4 regions of the Pseudomonas sp. HLT2-19-2 genome follow, and region 2 is predicted to be linked to each of the others. Evidence: predicted binding sites of a transcription regulator. Region 2 holds the regulator's gene; each other region holds the start of a gene.
The links. The regulator sigma-54, encoded in region 2, starts transcription at its own class of promoters, with help from an activator protein. The targets are predictions, from matches to a motif close to ANTGGCATNNANNTTGCTNT.
Positions count from the first base shown of each region.

Region 1: flgB (flagellar basal body rod protein FlgB) is a predicted target of sigma-54. The motif match lies at 2,198-2,217, and genes of this name have one in related genera.
Region 3: glnA (glutamate--ammonia ligase) is a predicted target of sigma-54. The motif match lies at 2,369-2,388, and genes of this name have one in related genera.
Region 4: nirB (nitrite reductase large subunit NirB) is a predicted target of sigma-54. The motif match lies at 2,299-2,318, and genes of this name have one in related genera.

Region 1 covers NZ_CM142712.1:1,843,502-1,848,220, forward strand. Annotated here, with positions in the region: gene flgA (flagellar basal body P-ring formation chaperone FlgA) at 1-137, opposite strand, end outside; gene ACYZTU_RS08500 (chemotaxis protein CheV) at 220-1,152, shown strand; gene cheR (protein-glutamate O-methyltransferase CheR) at 1,199-2,026, shown strand; gene flgB (flagellar basal body rod protein FlgB) at 2,260-2,667, shown strand; gene flgC (flagellar basal body rod protein FlgC) at 2,671-3,114, shown strand; gene flgD (flagellar hook assembly protein FlgD) at 3,130-3,852, shown strand; gene flgE (flagellar hook protein FlgE) at 3,884-4,719, shown strand, end outside.
Region 2 covers NZ_CM142712.1:1,184,690-1,189,408, reverse strand. Annotated here, with positions in the region: gene lptB (LPS export ABC transporter ATP-binding protein) at 1-202, shown strand, start outside; gene ACYZTU_RS05455 (RNA polymerase factor sigma-54) at 386-1,879, shown strand; gene hpf (ribosome hibernation-promoting factor, HPF/YfiA family) at 1,953-2,261, shown strand; gene ptsN (PTS IIA-like nitrogen regulatory protein PtsN) at 2,274-2,738, shown strand; gene rapZ (RNase adapter RapZ) at 2,741-3,598, shown strand; gene ACYZTU_RS05435 (HPr family phosphocarrier protein) at 3,614-3,889, shown strand; partial or broken gene ACYZTU_RS05430 (ZIP family metal transporter) at 3,963-4,256, opposite strand; partial or broken gene ACYZTU_RS05425 (hypothetical protein) at 4,253-4,381, opposite strand; partial or broken gene ACYZTU_RS05420 (FagA protein) at 4,376-4,441, opposite strand; gene pmbA (metalloprotease PmbA) at 4,577-4,719, opposite strand, start outside.
Region 3 covers NZ_CM142712.1:596,907-601,625, reverse strand. Annotated here, with positions in the region: gene typA (translational GTPase TypA) at 1-560, opposite strand, end outside; gene thiI (tRNA uracil 4-sulfurtransferase ThiI) at 700-2,154, opposite strand; gene glnA (glutamate--ammonia ligase) at 2,486-3,892, shown strand; gene ACYZTU_RS02870 (DUF4124 domain-containing protein) at 4,190-4,705, shown strand; gene ACYZTU_RS02865 (DUF4124 domain-containing protein) at 4,702-4,719, shown strand, end outside.
Region 4 covers NZ_CM142712.1:2,871,420-2,876,138, forward strand. Annotated here, with positions in the region: gene ACYZTU_RS13330 (SDR family oxidoreductase) at 1-103, shown strand, start outside; partial or broken gene ACYZTU_RS13335 (LysR family transcriptional regulator) at 100-476, opposite strand; partial or broken gene ACYZTU_RS13340 (OprD family outer membrane porin) at 512-646, shown strand; gene ACYZTU_RS13345 (TOBE domain-containing protein) at 784-999, shown strand; partial or broken gene ACYZTU_RS13350 (sigma 54-dependent transcriptional regulator) at 1,063-1,243, opposite strand; partial or broken gene ACYZTU_RS13355 (Lrp/AsnC family transcriptional regulator) at 1,241-1,358, shown strand; partial or broken gene ACYZTU_RS13360 (OprD family outer membrane porin) at 1,540-1,974, shown strand; gene nirB (nitrite reductase large subunit NirB) at 2,346-4,719, shown strand, end outside.

The sequences.
Region 1 (4,719 bases), 660 kb from region 2:
ATAAGTATGTCAGGCAAGGTAACCGCGTCAGCAAGGGCAGGGCTGCCAGCGTTGAACAGGCAAACGGCCGACATCGCGCACATTAATGTGCGGGCATTTGATGTCAGGCGTCGGAAAAATGTCGGTTCTGTGTTCATAAGAGTTAAAAAGCAAGCGCCGTGCCGTTTAGTGATGAACGCGCGTCGCAACACACTTAAGCGTTGGTGTAGGAGTCTGTGCATGGCTGGTGTAATGGATGCGGTAAACCAGCGCACGCAACTGGTAGGGCAGAATCGCCTTGAGCTGTTGTTGTTCCGTCTTGACGGTCAGCAGCTTTATGGGATCAACGTGTTCAAGGTTCGGGAGGTGCTGCAATGCCCCAAACTGACGCTGATGCCAAAATCCAGTCCTGTCGTGTGCGGTGTGGCAAGTATTCGGGGGGCGACCATTCCGATTCTTGATCTGGCGATGGCGACCGGTTCCGGTGCGCTGAAAGATCAAAGCAATCCCTTCGTGATCATCACGGAGTACAACACCAAGACCCAGGGTTTCCTGGTGCGATCGGTGGAACGCATCGTCAATATGAATTGGGAGGAGATTCATCCGCCACCCAAGGGCACGGGACGCGACCATTACCTGACGGCTGTGACTCGGGTCGACAATCAGTTAGTCGAAATCATCGACGTCGAGAAAGTGCTGGCAGAAGTGGCGCCGACACCGGAAGCGATTTCCGTCGGCGTGGTGGATGTCGAAACCCAGCACAAGGCGCTTTCCTTGCGAGTACTGACGGTCGATGACTCGTCGGTGGCGCGCAAGCAGGTGACCCGTTGCCTGCAGACGGTCGGTGTTGAAGTGGTGGCGTTGAACGATGGTCGGCAAGCGCTGGATTACCTGCGCAAACTGGTCGACGAGGGCAAGAAGCCGGAAGAAGAGTTCCTGATGATGATTTCCGACATCGAGATGCCGGAGATGGACGGGTATACCCTCACGGCCGAGATCCGCAGCGACCCTCGCATGCAAAAGCTTCACATCATCCTGCATACTTCGTTGTCGGGTGTATTCAATCAGGCGATGGTCAAGAAGGTCGGTGCCGATGACTTCCTTGCCAAATTCCGTCCTGATGACCTGGCATCCCGGGTAGTCAACCGGATCAAAGCAGCAGACATCAGCTAGGGGCCTTCTGCCCCTGGCGGTTAACACGATTTAAGAGGCGGCATCTTTGTCTACGGGTAATTTGGATTTCGAACAGTTCCGGGTCTTCCTGGAAAAAGCCTGTGGCATTTTGCTCGGTGAAAACAAGCAATACCTGGTCTCAAGCCGTCTCAACAAACTGATGGAACAGCAAGGCATCAAGTCCCTGGGTGAGCTGGTCCAGCGCATCCAGACCCAGCCACGCAGCGGTTTGCGCGAGATGGTAGTGGATGCCATGACCACCAACGAAACCCTGTGGTTTCGTGACACCTATCCGTTTGAAGTCTTGAAGAACAAGGTGCTGCCCGCCGCGATCAAGGCCGCCCCTGGCCAGCGTCTGCGGATCTGGTCGGCGGCGTGTTCGTCGGGTCAGGAACCGTATTCGCTGTCGATGTCGATCGATGAGTTCGAGCGCGTGAACATGGGCCAGTTGAAGATGGGCGTGCAAATCGTTGCCACCGACCTGTCCGGCACCATGCTGACCAACTGCAAGACCGGCGAGTACGACAGTCTGGCCATCGGCCGTGGTCTGTCGCCCGAGCGCCTTCAGCGTTACTTCGACCCGAAAGGGCCAGGGCGTTGGGCCATCAAGGCACCAATCAAGAGCCGGGTGGAGTTTCGCTCGTTCAACCTGCTCGACAGCTACGCGAGCCTCGGCAAGTTCGACATCGTGTTCTGCCGCAACGTGCTGATCTACTTTTCCGCCGAGGTGAAGAAGGACATCCTGTTGCGTATTCACAGCACGTTGAAGCCAGGCGGTTATCTGTTCCTCGGTGCTTCCGAGGCGCTGAACGGTTTGCCGGACCATTACCAAATGGTCCAATGCAGCCCGGGGATCATTTACCAGGCGAAGTGATTCGTTGACGGTATAAAAAAACGGGAGTCCTCAGGGACTCCCGTTTTTTTTGCCTGCGATTTTTGGGAGGCGAGCGGCAGAAAAGCGGCAGGCGGCGGAAATCGGTTGCCGCTTTTCTGGCATTGCCACGTTGCCACTGCCCGCAAAGCCCCGGATTACGGCCTTTTTTGAATTGGCACGCCGCTTGCTTTGTCTCTGTTACGAAAAATCAGGTCACCCGAAGGTTTCCCGACATGAGCATCAGCTTCGATAAAGCGCTCGGTATCCACGAACAAGCCCTGGGCTACCGCGCTCAGCGTGCCGAAGTCCTGGCCAACAACATCGCCAACGCCGACACCCCGAACTACAAGGCTCGGGATCTGGACTTCTCGAAAGTGCTCGCCGAGCAGAACGAGAAGACCAAGAGCGGCACTTTCGCCTTGAACATGACCAACAACCGTCATATCGAAGCCGAAGGACTGGGCAATGGCGACGAGTCGCTGCTGTATCGCACGCCGATGCAACCGTCGATCGACCAGAACACCGTGGACGCCCAGCTTGAACAGTCGAACTACGCGGAAAACGCCGTCGGCTTCCAGGCCAGCTTCACCCTGCTCAACAGCAAATTCAAAGGGCTGGTATCAGCCCTGCGCGGAGAGTAAGCCATGTCTCTATCCAGTGTTTTCAACATTGCCGGTAGCGGCATGAGTGCCCAGACCACTCGCTTGAACACCGTCGCCAGTAACATCGCCAACGCCGAGACCGTCTCCTCGAGCATCGACCAGACCTACCGTGCACGGCACCCGGTATTTGCCACCATGTTCCAGGGCGGTCAGAGCGGCGGCAGCGATTCGTTGTTCCAGAACCAGGACGCGGCCGGTCAAGGTGTGCAAGTGCTGGGCGTAGTCGAAGACCAGAGCAACCTTGAGGCGCGCTACGAGCCGAACCATCCGGCGGCCGACGGCAAGGGCTACGTCTACTACCCGAACGTCAACGTGGTGGAAGAAATGGCTGACATGATTTCCGCGAGCCGCTCGTTCCAGACCAACGCCGAAATGATGAACACCGCCAAAACCATGATGCAGAAGGTCCTGACCCTCGGTCAGTGATAAGGGGCGACTCAGATGAGTATTACCGATACCACCAGTGGCCCTAGCCTCAAAAACATCTTGGCCAACTCTTCGATCAAGACCAACACCAGTGCCGATGGCCTGGCGTCCGCGACGAACAGCGCCACCGGCAAAAAGGCCCTGGGCAAGGACGCGTTCCTGCAGTTGCTGGTAACGCAACTGAAAAACCAGAACCCGCTGGAACCGCAGGACAACGGCGAGTTCGTGGCTCAGTTGGCGCAGTTCAGTAGCCTGGAAGGGATCACTACGCTCAACACCAGCGTGAGCAAAATTGCCGCCAGCAACAGCTCGTCGCAGGCGTTGCAAGCCTCGTCGCTGGTAGGGCGCTCGGTCATCGCACCGGGAAGCAAAGCCGTGGTCGATACCTCGAAGTCGTTTGGCGGTGAGGTCGTGCTCCCGGCGTCGGTGGCGGGAGTTACGGTGAAGATCACGAACGCGGAGGGCAAGCTTGTTCGCACCATCGATCAAGGGGCTCAGGCAGCCGGCAATTCCAGCTTCATCTGGGACGGCAAGGACTCTGCGGGTAACGCCCTAACGTCGGGCACTTACTCCTTCGCGGCATCGACGACCATCGATAGCCAGGCGGTATCGCTGATCACCAACCTGCCAGCAACGGTCAACAGCGTGACCATCAGCCAGACCGGCGGTGAGTTGATGCTCAATCTGGCCGGGCTGGGCAGCATCGCCCTGTCCAAAGTTAAAACCATTGGTATGTAGAGCCGGCTAACACGGCACAAAGGAGTGGAATATGTCTTTCAATATCGGCCTTAGCGGTCTCTATGCAGCCAACAAACAACTGGACGTAACCGGCAACAACATCGCCAACGTCGCGACCACCGGTTTCAAATCGTCCCGTGCAGAATTCGAAGACGTTTATTCGGCCACCAAGCTGGGTTCCGGCAGCAAAACCATCGGTAACGGCGTGCGCCTGGCCAACGTTTCCCAGCAGTTCACCCAGGGCGACGTCAGCAATACCGGCAACGTGCTGGACATGGGTATCAACGGTTCGGGCTTCTTCGTGCTGAACAACAGCGGCTCGCTGTCCTACACCCGTGCCGGTACGTTCAAGGTCGACAAGGAAGGTTACGTCACCAACACCGACAACACCGCGCGTCTGCAGGGTTACGGTGTGGATGCCAATGGCAAGATCGTCAATGGCATTTTGACCGACCTGCGCATCGACACCTCGAACCTGGCGCCGAAAACCACCACCACTGTTTCGTCGACGATCAACCTGAACTCTACGGCATTGAATATCGATCAGGTTGCCAACCCGTTCGACCCGAGCAAGCAGGCATCCTTCACCAAGCAGTTCAGTACTCCGATTTTCGATACTCAGGGTAACTCGCACGTCATGGACCAGTACATGGTCAAGACTGGCGCGAACACCTGGAAAACCTACACCCTGATCGATGGTCGCAACCCGAACGGCAGCGACCCTAGTCCTACCGCGACCCCGCTGTCCCCGCCGGTCGCTTCGACCATGGCGTTCGACACCTCGGGCAAGCTGGTTTCGGTCACCACTCCGGCGACCCCAACGCCGATCGTCAGCCCTGACCTGAAGATCACGGGCTGGATTCCTGG
Region 2 (4,719 bases):
CATCAAGCAGATCATCTATCACCTCAAGGCCAAGGGCATTGGCGTATTGATCACTGACCACAACGTCCGTGAAACCCTGGATATCTGCGAAACCGCTTACATCGTCAACGATGGACAGCTGATTGCCGAAGGTGACTCTGCCACCATCCTGGCCAACGACCTGGTCAAGGAAGTGTATCTGGGCCATGAGTTCCGCCTGTAAGCACTGAGGTGCCTGGCTAGTCGACCGAGCGCTTGTCTCGATAAAAATGAATAGTTTTTTATTGTTACAGCGCTCTAGGCAAACGTTGCAGTTTCAGGCATATAATTTGCTTATGTTTGGCGCTTCGGCGCCCTGTAGTGGATGGCGCATGTGCGCCGGCGAATAAGGTGTTAAGCCCCTGCCATGAAACCATCGCTAGTCTTGAGAATGGGCCAGCAGCTGACGATGACACCGCAGCTGCAACAGGCCATCCGCCTGCTCCAATTGTCGACCCTGGACCTGCAACAGGAAATCCAGGAGGCCCTGGAGTCCAATCCGATGCTCGAACGCCAGGAAGAAGGCGACGACTTCGATAACGCCGACCCCTTGGCCGACAAAGCCGAACAGCCTCCCAACGCCGATGTTTCGGAACCCTCCTACCAGGAAACCGCCCCGACGGTGGACAACCTCGAGGAAGGTGACTGGAACGAGCGCATTCCCAACGAACTGCCCGTCGACACCGCGTGGGAAGACGTCTACCAGACCAGCGCCAGCAGCCTGCCGAGCAACGACGACGACGAGTGGGATTTCACCACCCGTACATCGGCCGGCGAAAGCCTGCAAAGCCACTTGCTGTGGCAACTGAACCTGGCACCGATGTCCGACACTGATCGCCTGATTGCCGTGACCCTGATCGACTGCATCAACAATCAGGGCTACCTGGACGAAACCCTCGAGGAGATTCTCGAAGCCTTCGATCCAGAAATGAACATCGAACTGGACGAAATCGAAGCCGTCCTGCACCGCATCCAGCAATTCGAACCCGCTGGCATCGGCGCCCGTAACCTGGGCGAATGCCTGCTGCTGCAATTACGTCAGTTGTCCGCCAAGACCCCTTGGCTGGTCGAGGCCAAACGCCTGGTCACCGATTACATCGACCTGCTCGGCAGCCGCGACTACAGCCAGCTGATGCGTCGCATGAAGCTCAAGGAAGATGAGCTGCGCCAAGTGATTGAACTGGTCCAGAGCCTCAACCCGCGCCCAGGCTCGCAAATCGAGTCCAGCGAAGCCGAATACGTCGTTCCCGACGTGATCGTACGCAAGGACAACGAGCGCTGGCTGGTGGAGCTGAACCAGGAATCCGTGCCGCGCCTGCGGGTCAATGCTCAATACGCCGGTTTCGTGCGTCGCGCCGACACCAGCGCCGACAACACCTTCATGCGCAATCAGTTGCAAGAGGCCCGCTGGTTCATCAAGAGCCTGCAAAGCCGCAACGAAACCCTGATGAAAGTAGCCACTCAGATCGTCGAGCATCAGCGCGGCTTTCTTGAATACGGCGACGAAGCCATGAAACCGCTGGTCCTGCATGACATCGCCGAAGCGGTGGGCATGCATGAGTCGACGATTTCACGGGTGACCACGCAAAAGTTCATGCATACCCCACGGGGCATATATGAACTGAAATACTTTTTCTCGAGCCACGTCAGCACCTCAGAGGGCGGTGAATGCTCGTCTACGGCGATCCGCGCGATCATCAAAAAACTGGTTGCTGCGGAAAATCAGAAAAAGCCGTTGAGTGACAGCAAGATCGCTGGTTTACTGGAGGCACAAGGCATTCAGGTGGCTCGCCGCACCGTCGCCAAGTACCGCGAATCCCTCGGGATCGCGCCTTCGAGCGAACGCAAGCGGTTGATGTAGAGCCACGCCACAGCGTTCCAGTGGCAGGCATTTCTGCCTGCCGCTTTATGCACTGGCAACGAAGGAGAGCTGTATGCAAGTCAACATCAGTGGACACCAACTGGAAGTGACCGAACCTCTTCGCACCTACATCGGCGAAAAACTCGAACGATTAGAGAGGCATTTCGACAAGATCACCAACGTGCAAGTCACGATGACGGTCGAAAAGCTCAAGCAGAAAATCGAAGCCACGCTGCATATTCCCGGCAATGAAGTGGTCGCAAACGCGGAGCATACCGATATGTACGCGGCGATCGACGCACTGACCGACAAGCTGGATAAACAACTTAAAAAGCATAAGGAAAAGACCCAAAGCCTCCTCCAGGGCGCGACCGGTCGTTAACACTCCCAACCCATGATCCGACTTGAAAGCATCCTGACCCCCGGCCGTTCCCTCGTGAACGTGCCGGGCGGCAGCAAAAAGAAAGCCCTCGAGCAAATTGCCAACCTTATCCACCGCGAAGTGCCGGATCTGGAGATGCAAGATGTCTTCGAGGCTCTGATTGCCCGTGAAAAACTCGGTTCGACCGGTTTTGGCAACGGCATCGCCATCCCCCACTGTCGCCTGAAGGGCTGCAACTCGCCCATCAGCGCCTTGATGCACCTCGACGCCCCCATCGATTTCGACGCCATCGACGGTGCTCCGGTTGACCTGCTGTTCGTTCTGCTGGTCCCGCAAGCTGCCACCGATGCGCACCTGGAGCTACTGCGCCAGATCGCCAGCATGCTCGATCGCAAGGAAGTGCGCGAAAAACTGCGCAGCGCTCCGAGCAATGAAGCCTTGTATCAGGTTGTCCTGGACGAGCAAAACGGTCACTAATCATGCGTTTGATCATCGTCAGTGGCCGCTCCGGCTCAGGTAAAAGTACCGCCCTCGATGTACTCGAGGATAACGGCTACTACTGCATCGACAACCTTCCTGCCGGGCTGTTGCCGGAGCTGGCCGAACGCGCGTTGATTCACACCGAGCTGGCACAACCGCTGGTTGCCGTGTCCATCGATGCGCGCAACTTGCCAAGTCACTTATCGCGGTTTCCCGAGCTGCTGGAAGAAGTGCGCAGCCGGCATATCCAGTGTGATGTGCTTTATCTGGACGCCGATGAAGAAACCTTGCTCAAACGCTTCTCGGAAACCCGTCGGCGTCACCCGCTGAGCAATGCCGATCGCTCGCTGGCCGAAGCCATCAACGATGAGACCGCCTTGCTCGGGCCGATTGCCGACCTCGCCGATCTCAAAGTAAACACCACCAACCTGAACCTGTATCAGCTACGCGATACCATCAAGCTGCGCCTGCTGAACCAGCCGGAGCCCGGTACTGCGTTTCTGGTGGAGTCTTTTGGTTTCAAGCGTGGCATGCCGGTGGACGCCGATCTGGTGTTCGACGTGCGTTGCCTGCCCAATCCCTATTGGAAACCGGAATTGCGCGATCATTCCGGGCTCGATCAACCGGTCGCCGATTACCTGGCGGCCCAGCCGGATGTCGAAGAGATGTACCAGGACATTTCCACGTACTTGCTCAAGTGGCTGCCACGCTTCGCCGCCAGCAACCGTGCTTATGTCACCATTGCCATTGGCTGCACCGGCGGACATCACCGCTCCGTCTACCTGACCGAACGTCTGGGCCAGGCCTTGCAAAAAAACCTGAAGAACGTCCAGGTTCGCCACCGCGACCTCAGCTAAAGGATTCACACCGCGATGCCTGCTCTGGATATCGAAATCATCAACAAACTGGGCCTGCATGCCCGCGCTTCTGCAAAATTCGTTGGCGTTGCCGGTGAGTTCAAGGATTGCACGATCCGGGTCGGACGAACTCCCGAGTCCATGGTAGACGGAAAAAGCATCATGGCGATGATGATGCTCGCTGCCGGCAAGGGAACAATAATTCACCTGAGTACCGAAGGTGAGCAAGCTGACGAAGCCTTGCAGGCTTTGGTGGATTTGATCAAGGACTACTTCGGCGAAGGTGGTTAACCACTCGCCTAGGCGAGCGCTGTATCCATCACCATCATCAAACAAAACCCGATCAGCAGCCCAAGACTTGCAAGCCCAGCAAGATGCCGAAACTGATCAGTCCGCTGGCCACCCAAGGCGTCAGCCCCAGGTTTTCAGCAGCTGAGATTCCCGGAATAATCAACGAAAACGCTATCGCCGCGAGCATCAACCCGGCCCCGAAGCCAAGCAGTGAATCACTGACCGCCTGGGGCATCTGCCGAATCACCAGCACAGGCACCGCGCCCAAGGCAGTGCCCAAGGCGCATATCGCCCCACCTTGCACGGCGCGCAGCAGTTTCGGCTCGAGGTCCAGCCATGCCAGCCCCTGCGCAACCAATAACGTCATGCCCGCCAGCAGTCGGTGTATTCCAGAGCCACATCGATCACCGGGCGGCCTTGCTGATAAGCCTTCTTTGCGATCTCTGCGGCTTTTTGGTAACCAATGATCGGGTTGAGTGTGGTGACCTGGATCTGGCGACTCATCCAGCGCCAGCTTTCGAGGTAAGGCGGCTCGTGCAAGGCAGAACTCATGATCCGGGCTCATCCGGTAATGAGATTTATTGTTAGATGATAATTAGAACCAAAACAACCCCGAGAAAATCAACACACAAAAAAGGCGCGCCGCCCAACGATGGGTGGCGCGCCTTTTTGAGTAACGGTTAAGCGTTAGCTGCCCGCCACCGTCATCCGCTCGATCAGCACCGAACCTGTGCGAATGTTGCTGCGCAATTCCAGGTCATTACCCACCGCAACGATCTGTTTGAACATGTCACGCATGTTGCCAGCGATGGTCACTTCCTGGACCGCGA
Region 3 (4,719 bases), 590 kb from region 2:
TACAGCGGGGTCATGTCTTCCGCCATGGCGGTGTGTTCCAGACCGGCAATGCCGTTCAGTGCCGAGGCGTAGACGACTTTGAAGTCCAGCTGTTCTTCGGTAGCACCGAGGTTGTCGAACAGGTCGAAGATCTGGTCCAGAACCCAGTCCGGACGTGCGCCTGGACGGTCAACCTTGTTGATCACCACGATCGGACGCAGGCCGGCTTCGAAAGCCTTCTTGGTCACAAAACGGGTTTGCGGCATAGGGCCGTCTTGAGCGTCAACCAGCAGCAGAACGGAGTCAACCATCGACATTACGCGTTCAACTTCGCCGCCGAAGTCGGCGTGGCCCGGGGTGTCCACGATGTTGATGTGGTAGCCGTTCCAGTTGATGGCGGTGTTTTTCGCCAGAATGGTAATACCGCGCTCTTTCTCCTGGTCGTTGGAGTCCATCACGCGCTCGTCGTTGAGCTCGTTGCGCTCCAGGGTGCCGGATTGACGCAAGAGTTTGTCTACCAGGGTGGTTTTACCATGGTCAACGTGAGCAATGATGGCGATGTTGCGTAGATTTTCGATCACTTGTGTATCTCGATCAGAGGATTCGGTGTGCTGACAAGTCTTGGCAGCGATTAACAGTAGAGTCAGGCCTTGCCGTTACAGCTTGACGGCGGCGTCGGGGGGCCGGTGACGCAGGCCACAGGCAAACAGCCCCGGGCTCTTAGCTCGGTCGATAAACGCGCACATTGGCATGCCCCTCACTGAGCAAATGGTGGGCATGCAGGCGACTCATCACGCCTTTGTCGCAATACAGCAGGTACTGGCGAGTAGGGTCCAGTTCCTTGAAACGAGCGTTCAATGCATAAAACGGCATCGCTTGTACCTCGATGCCAGCCAAGTCCATCGGGTCATCTTCAGCGGCATCCGGGTGACGGATGTCGATGACGATCTGACCGGCCAGCGCTTCGCTGACTTCTTCAATCTGCACATCCTGGCCCAATTCGTCGATCACGCGATCGATCGGCACCAGCTTGGCGTTCTCGAGCGCACGCTCAAGTACTGCCATGTCGAACTGTTGTTCTTCGTACTCCACGCGCGGACGCTTGGCGTGTGTCTTGGGGTTCACCGAGATGACCCCGCAGTATTCCGGCATGTGCTTGGCGAAGTCGGCAGTACCGATTTCGTTGGCCAGGTCGATGATGTCCTGCTTGTGACTGGCGATCAGCGGACGCAAGACCAGCTTGTCGGTCACGCAGTCGATCACGGACAGGTTCGGCAGCGTCTGGCTCGACACTTGGGAAATCGCTTCGCCGGTGACCAGCGCATCAATGTCCAGCCGATCGGCAATACGGGAAGCAGCGCGCAACATCATACGCTTCAAAACTACACCCATATGACTGTTATCGACTTTACCGAGAATTTCTCCCAGTACTTCCTCGAACGGCACACTCACAAATAACACGCGTTGGGAGCTGCCGTACTTCTTCCAGATGAAGTGCGCGACTTCCATAACGCCCAGTTCATGGGCCCGCCCGCCCAGATTGAAGAAGCAAAAATGGCTCATCAGCCCGCGGCGCATGATCTGGTAAGCGGCGACGGTGGAATCGAAACCGCCGGACATCAGCACAAGTGTCTGTTCCAGGGCACCCAGCGGATAACCGCCGATGCTGTTGTGCTGGCTGTGGATCACAAACAACCGTTTGTCGCGAATCTCGATACGAACTTCGATTTCGGGCTCTTTCAGCGAAATTCCGGCGGCGCCGCACTGACGACGCAGTTGGCTGCCGACGTATTTCTCGACATCCATCGAGCTGAATTCGTGCTTGCCGGCACGCTTGCAGCGCACCGAAAAGATCTTCCCGGCCAACGCATCACCGAAGTGCTGCTTGCACTTGGCGACGATGTCGTCGAAGTCGCCCAGCGGGTATTCGTCGACCTGCAGGAAATGCGCGATGCCTGGCATGCAACTCAGGCGCTCGGTCATCTCCTTCAGGGCTTTGGGCTCGCTGACGCGGGTTTCCAGCTCGAGATTGTCCCACACACCATTCACCACCACAGCCGGGTCCAGATCGCGGAGCACGGTACGGATGTTTTTGGCCAACTGGCGGATGAAACGCATCCGTACCGGGCGGCTCTTGATGGTGATCTCGGGGAAGACTTTTACGATTAGTTTCATGAAAACAGCGCGCGCTGGGCCAGCCGAAAAAGGGGGGCGCGGATTATAGCGGAAATTGCTCAAGGTTTAACCAGTTAATGTGCAGAAGGTTTCGCGCGCACCAAAACAGGTCATTTGTTGAATTTAACGCTACATTACGGGGCGCGATTTCCAGCTCTATGCTGCTTTGTTCCTTTATAAGCGTGATATTGGGGCAGAAAACCCATGGTGGGGCACTGGCATGCAATTTGCTCCCTTGTGAGGCAGGTTGCCTTGGCAGAGTATTCGCGCCGGCATCACCCACATTCCAAGGGCATCCACTACTTAAGCCCGAAGCCACCCGGAGGACACTATGTCGAAGTCGGTTCAACTCATCAAAGATCATGACGTCAAATGGATTGATCTGCGCTTCACGGACACCAAAGGCACTCAGCACCACGTGACCATGCCGGCTCGCGACGCGCTGGATGACGCTTTCTTTGAAGAAGGCAAAATGTTCGACGGTTCCTCCATCGCCGGCTGGAAAGGCATCGAAGCCTCCGACATGATCCTGCTGCCGGACGACAGCACTGCCGTTCTCGACCCGTTCACCGAAGATCCAACGCTGATCATCGTTTGCGACGTAATCGAGCCTTCGACCATGCAAGGCTACGATCGCGACCCACGCGCGATCGCCAAGCGTGCCGAGGAATACCTGAAGTCGACCGGTATCGGTGACACCGTATTTGTGGGTCCAGAGCCTGAGTTCTTCATCTTCGATCAGGTGAAGTTCAAGTCCGACATTTCCGGCTCGATGTTCAAAATCTTCTCCGAACAAGGTTCGTGGATGTCCGACCAAGACATCGAAGGCGGCAACCATGGCCACCGCCCAGGCATCAAAGGTGGTTACTTCCCGGTTCCACCGTTCGACCACGACCACGAAATCCGTACCTCCATGTGCAACGCCATGGAAGAAATGGGCCTGGTCATCGAAGTTCACCACCACGAAGTGGCGACTGCCGGTCAGAACGAAATCGGTGTGAAGTTCAACACCCTGGTAGCCAAGGCTGACGAAGTTCAGACCCTGAAGTACTGCGTACACAACGTGGCTGTCGCTTATGGCCGCACCGCAACCTTCATGCCTAAGCCTCTGTACGGCGACAACGGCTCGGGTATGCACGTTCACCTGTCCATCGCCAAAGATGGCAAGAACACCTTCGCTGGCGAAGGCTATGCCGGCCTGTCCGACACCGCCCTGTACTTCATCGGCGGCATCATCAAGCACGGTAAGGCCCTGAACGGCTTCACCAACCCGTCGACCAACTCCTACAAGCGTCTGGTCCCAGGTTTCGAAGCACCGGTAATGCTGGCCTACTCGGCTCGTAACCGTTCCGCTTCGATCCGTATTCCTTACGTGTCCAGCCCTCGCGCTCGCCGTATCGAAGCTCGCTTCCCGGATCCAGCAGCCAACCCGTACCTGGCCTTCGCTGCCCTGGTAATGGCCGGCCTGGATGGTATCCAGAACAAGATCCACCCTGGCGATGCTGCTGACAAAAACCTGTATGACCTGCCGCCTGAAGAGGCGAAAGAGATCCCACAAGTTTGCGGCAGCCTGAAAGAAGCCCTGGAAGAACTGGACAAAGGTCGTGCGTTCCTGACCAAAGGCGGCGTTTTCAGCGATGACTTCATCGACGCTTACATCGCTCTGAAAAGCGAAGAAGAAATCAAAGTACGTACCTTCGTACACCCACTGGAATACGAGCTGTACTACAGCTGCTGATCCGGTAGCGCTGCGGCACGCGGCGTGACAAAAAGAGGCCTCCTTCGGGAGGCCTTTTTTGTGGCTGCGATTCTATGGCTGACAAAAATCCAATGTGGGAGCGGGCTTGCTCGCGAATGTGGTGTGTCAGTTACATAAATGCTGACTGATACACCGCATTCGCGAGCAAGCCCGCTCCCACAGGGTTTTGTGGTGTTTGAGGGATTTTGGCAGTTCATGCCCAAATGTTTACAACTTGGGCTAACCGGCACCACTCGCCTATGCTGCAATCCAACGCGTTCGTTTCTGGTCGATTTTATGGGTCGTGGTTTTCTATTCATCTTGCTGCTGATCGCCCTGCCCGCCGCAGCGCAGATCTATAAGTACACCGACGCCGACGGCAACACTGCCTACAGCAATCAACCGCCCGACGGCGTTAAAGCTCAACCGGTCGAATTGCCTCCGCTCAACAGAGCCGAAAGCCAGCCGCCGGGCGAACCTGCACCATCTGCCGAAGCCAACGGCCGTGAGCAACCTCGTGGCGCCTACGAGGTACTGGAACTGACCGGCCTGCCCAACGAGGAGGCGTTGCGCGCCAACAACGGCACTTTCACCGTCAGCGTTTTGATGAAGCCACGCCTGCAAGGGCCGCATCTATTGAGGTTGTTGCTGGATGATCAGCCCTACGGCCAACCGAGCAACGTTCCGATCCTGCAACTGGTGAACGCCGATCGCGGCGAACACAGCCTCGCAGTGCAGGTGATCGATGGGGAAAACCTGGTGCAGCAAAGCCCCACCGTGACGTTCACCGTACAACGGGTGCATAAGCCGTGAGGGTGTGGCTGCTG
Region 4 (4,719 bases), 1.7 Mb from region 2:
GGAACTGGACAGGCAAGGGCGTTGGACGGCGGGCGAGGTGGGTGAGGCGGTAGCGCAATTGTTGGTCCGGGCGGTGCCAGCGGCGAAAGTGTACGGCAGCTGATGGGGTCGTGAGTGTTTGACGAAGGTGATAATGCGCTCACTGGCCATCTCGGTCAGCGAGGCATAAGGCCGGGCATAGATCGAGTTGCTGGCGGCGATCCAGTGCATGGGGTAGTGCGCCAGCTCGAGGTTGCGCACGCTTTCATGGCGGATCAGATCAGTCTGGAAAACGATGTCCAGATAGCCCTGAGACCTTCGGGCGTCAGCGACACCCCGCGTGAATCACGCACGAACAGGCGCAGGCCCAACTCATCTTCCAGCGCGGCGATCCGGCTGGAGATCGCTGCCTGAGTGCTGAACATTTTCTCTGCAGTCAGGCTGAAGCTTTGCAGGCGGGCGACCCAGACGAAGGTTTCGAGGAATTTGAGGTTCATGTCGGTTCCGTTGGCGCTTGTGGCTCTTTTCTTCGCTTGCCGCACTTGGTGTTCCGGGGTTGACCTTCATGACCCGCTACATCTGTGGCGACAATGTGCAACGCACTGTGCCGGGCGAAGGCAAGGAATGGGAGCGCAACACTGATATCGCCTATGTGGTGCAGGACGGGTACGGCTGTCGGTTTTTATATTCAATTCAGGAATAAGCAAATCAATATATATTCCTTTTAATGTCGCTCCGAGAGGTTCATTTTGAAGGCCTGCACATCCGTGCGGATGTATCTGACCTCAGACAGGAAGCCTCATCATGACCATCAAAGCGATCAACGTCCGCAACCAGTTCAAGGGCGTCATCAAGGAAATTGTGACAGGCGAAGTGGTCTCTGAGATTGATGTGCAAACAGCCTCCGGCATCGTCACCTCGGTGATTACCACCCGTTCAGTGCGCGATCTTGAATTGAAAGTGGGGAGCGAGGTGATTGCCTTCGTCAAATCCACCGAGGTCTCGATCGCCAAGCTCTGAAATGGCCAGGGCTTGAGTCCGATGGCCTGTGGGTGCGGCGTCAACCTGACACCTGACACCTGACACCTGCTTCCAGTCGAGGGCGAAGCGCGCCAGGTATTTGCGCAGACGATCAGCATCATTCGGCTGTGCTTTAGTCTGGCGTGACGTGGATTACGGCTTTGAGTTGCAGGCGATCGAACAGATCCATTTTGACGTTTTCGCCGAGCAACTTGTTCAGTCCGTCGTCTGGCTGTGCCAGGCCATCCAGCATTATCAGGAAGTGATCGAAAGGCCGCTCCAAGTACTTCAGCTTCATCGTCAGCAAGTCTCCGGTGCTCAAGGACGGCATGCCGCTGCGCAAACTCCTGCGTCACTGAACCAACCCCCATTCCCATGCAGGGGCCAGACGCCGTTGCCGCGCGCGCCGTCGCAGTTGCAGGCATCGGAAGTCGCCAGGCTCAAGAAACAGGCCTTACCCCTCGACCATTACATGAGTGACTGATATGACACTATCTTCAGGATTGGCAGGTCGGGCGGAAACCGTTGCCCCTGCGTTTGCCGGAGTCGCCGTTCTTCGTGCCGTGGTCGATCCGGCATCAGCGGGTGTTCATCGACATCACCGAGTTCACCCAGGCCCGCACCACTTACCCGGTATTGCCCTGGATTGGCGTGATCCTGCTCGGGTGGGGGATCGGGCCGTGGTTCGGCAAGGACATGGACCCGGCCGAACTGGGCGCCGGCCTGCTGGTGGGTGTGCGTAACACGGCAGGCAAAGGACTCAACGCCAGTCTGTTCAGCGCGGACTACGTCGACACTTGGCGACAGCACTATTTGGGCGCTGTCTACTCCCAGCCATTGGCCGAAGGCCAGGACCTGATCTTTGATCTCAATCTGTACCGAACCCGGGACATCGGCAAGGTCTTGTGCGGCCGCATCGTCAACACCACCTGGAGTTTGCTGTTGACCTACAAGCTCGGTGCCCACAGCTTCGGCGCAAATTCTGATCCGGATCGGGATCGCCTTCGTGCACTTTTATAAGGCCGCGCAACACTGCGCTGCACTATGCGAAGGCAAATTTCGGACTGTCATGGGCCGCCGTGGTCCATATTTACCTGCGCAAGTACTGCCAATCGCCGACTGGCACAAAGTCTGCAAGACACTGTCCAGGCCCACTGTGAACGCAGTCGAGTGGGCAGCCCCCTCGGTCAACGACGATCGATTGGCCGAACAGGCCGTGGGCAACATCGGTGGATCCGGCATAGATGCCTGACTTAGCACCGTAAATGAACAGGCAAAGACGCCTGGAACCGCAAGGTTTCAGGCGTTTTTTTTGCTTTTTGAACAGCTATAGACGGGTGTCTCTTATGAATTCCAATGTTGCCACTTTGAACAAGCTGCAAACGCTGATCGTGATCGGCAATGGCATGGTCGGACATCATTGTGTCGAACAGCTGATCGAACGCGGTGCCCTTGATCACTATCAGCTGCACGTCTTCAGCGAGGAGCCGATGCGTGCCTACGACCGCGTGCACCTTTCCGAATATTTTTCCGGTCGTGATGCCGAGTCGTTGGCCCTCGGTGCAGCCTCGCTGTACCAGACCCCGGGCGTCACCCTGCATTTGGGTGTGCCGGTATTGGAAATCGACCGCGTCCGTCGCCAGGTGATCACCGCGCAAGGCTGCGTCACCTACGACAAATTGGTGCTGGCCACCGGGTCCTATCCGTTTGTGCCGCCGATCGAAGGCGCCGAGGGCGATTCGTGCCTGGTGTATCGCACCCTTGAAGACCTCGACGCCATCCGTGCCGCGGCGGCCAACGCCCGACGCGGTGTGGTCGTCGGCGGTGGCTTGCTGGGCCTGGAAGCGGCCAATGCCCTGAAAACCCTGGGGCTGGAAGCTCATGTTGTGGAATTCGCCCCCCGCCTGATGCCGGTGCAGCTGGATGAGTACGGTGGCCTGGCGCTCAAGGCGCAGATCGAACGGCTCGGCGTTGGTGTGCATCTGTCGCGCGGAACGCAATCGATCAGCGCAGGCGAGGACTACCGCTACCGGATGAATTTCGCCAATGACGAATTTCTTGAAACCGACCTGATCGTGTTCTCCGCCGGTATTCGTGCGCAAGATGCGCTGGCCCGTCAATGCTCGCTGGAAGTCGGTCCGCGCGGCGGCGTCGTGATTGACGACCAATGCCTGAGCAGCGATCCGAACATTTATGCCATCGGCGAGTGTGCCGCCTGGAATGGCAGCATTTTTGGTCTGGTTGCCCCGGGTTATCAGATGGCGCGCGGCGTCGCTGCACTGTTGTGCAACGAAGCGGCCGAGCCGTTCATGGGCGCGGACATGTCGACCAAGCTCAAGCTGCTGGGTGTCGATGTCGGCTCCATCGGCGACGCGCACGGCAGCACGCCGGGCGCGCGCAGTTATCAGTTCATCGACGAAACCACGGCCAGTTATCGACGCTTGGTGGTGGATGCTACGGGCAAGCACGTACTCGGCGCGGTGCTGGTCGGTGACAACAGCTATTACGACACGCTGCTGCAATACATGCAGAACGCGATTGCGCTGCCGGCGGAACCCGCCAGCCTGATTCTGCCGTCGTCCGAAGGCGCGCCGACCCTAGGCCCGGGCGCCTTGCCCGAATCGGCGACGGTCTGCTCGTGCCACAACGTCACCAAGGGCTCCATTTGCTCGGCCATTGACGGTGGCTGCACCGACCTCGGCCTGCTCAAATCGCAGACCAAAGCCTGCACCGGTTGCGGTGGTTGTGCCGGGCTGCTCAAGCAGGTCTTCGAGCATGAGTTGGTTGCCCGTGGCGTCAGCGTCGACAAAAGCCTGTGCGAACACTTTGCCTATACCCGTCAGGAGCTCTACGCGTTGGTGCGGGTAGAAGGGGTGATCACCTTCGAAGAACTGCTGGCCAAGCATGGCCGTGGCCACACCGGTTGCGACGTGTGCAAACCGGCGGTGGGCTCGATCCTCGCTTCGTGCTGGAATCAACCGATCATGGACGCGTCGCTGGTGCCGCTGCAGGACACCAACGACACTTTCATGGCGAACATGCAGAAAAACGGCACCTATTCGGTGGTGCCGCGCATCCCCGGTGGCGAGATCACCGCCGACAAACTGATCGCGATTGGTGTGGTGGCGAAGAAATACGACCTCTACACCAAAATCACCGGCGGCCAGCGTATCGACCTGTTTGGCGCGCAGTTGCATGAATTGCCGGACATCTGGGCCGAGCTGATCGAAGCCGGTTTTGAAACCGGTCACGCCTACGGTAAATCCACCCGCACGGTGAAGTCCTGCGTCGGCAGTACCTGGTGCCGTTATGGCGTGCAGGACAGCGTGCAAATGGCCCTGACCATCGAGGACCGCTACAAAGGCCTGCGCTCGCCGCACAAGCTCAAGTTTGCGGTGTCTGGTTGCACCCGCGAGTGCGCCGAAGCCCAAAGCAAAGACGTTGGCGTGATCGCCACCGAGAAAGGTTGGAACCTTTACATCGCCGGCAACGGCGGCATGCGCCCGCGCCACGCCGAGCTGTTCGCTACCGACCTCGACGATGCAACCCTGATTCGCTACATCGACCGCTTCCTGATGTTCTACATCCGCACCGCCGACAAATTGCAGCGCACTTCGGTGTGGCGCGAAAGCCTGGAGGGCGGCCTCGATTACCTCAAAGAAGTGATCATCAACGACAGCCTCGGGCTGGGTGAAGAGCTCGAGTCGCAGATGCAGTGGG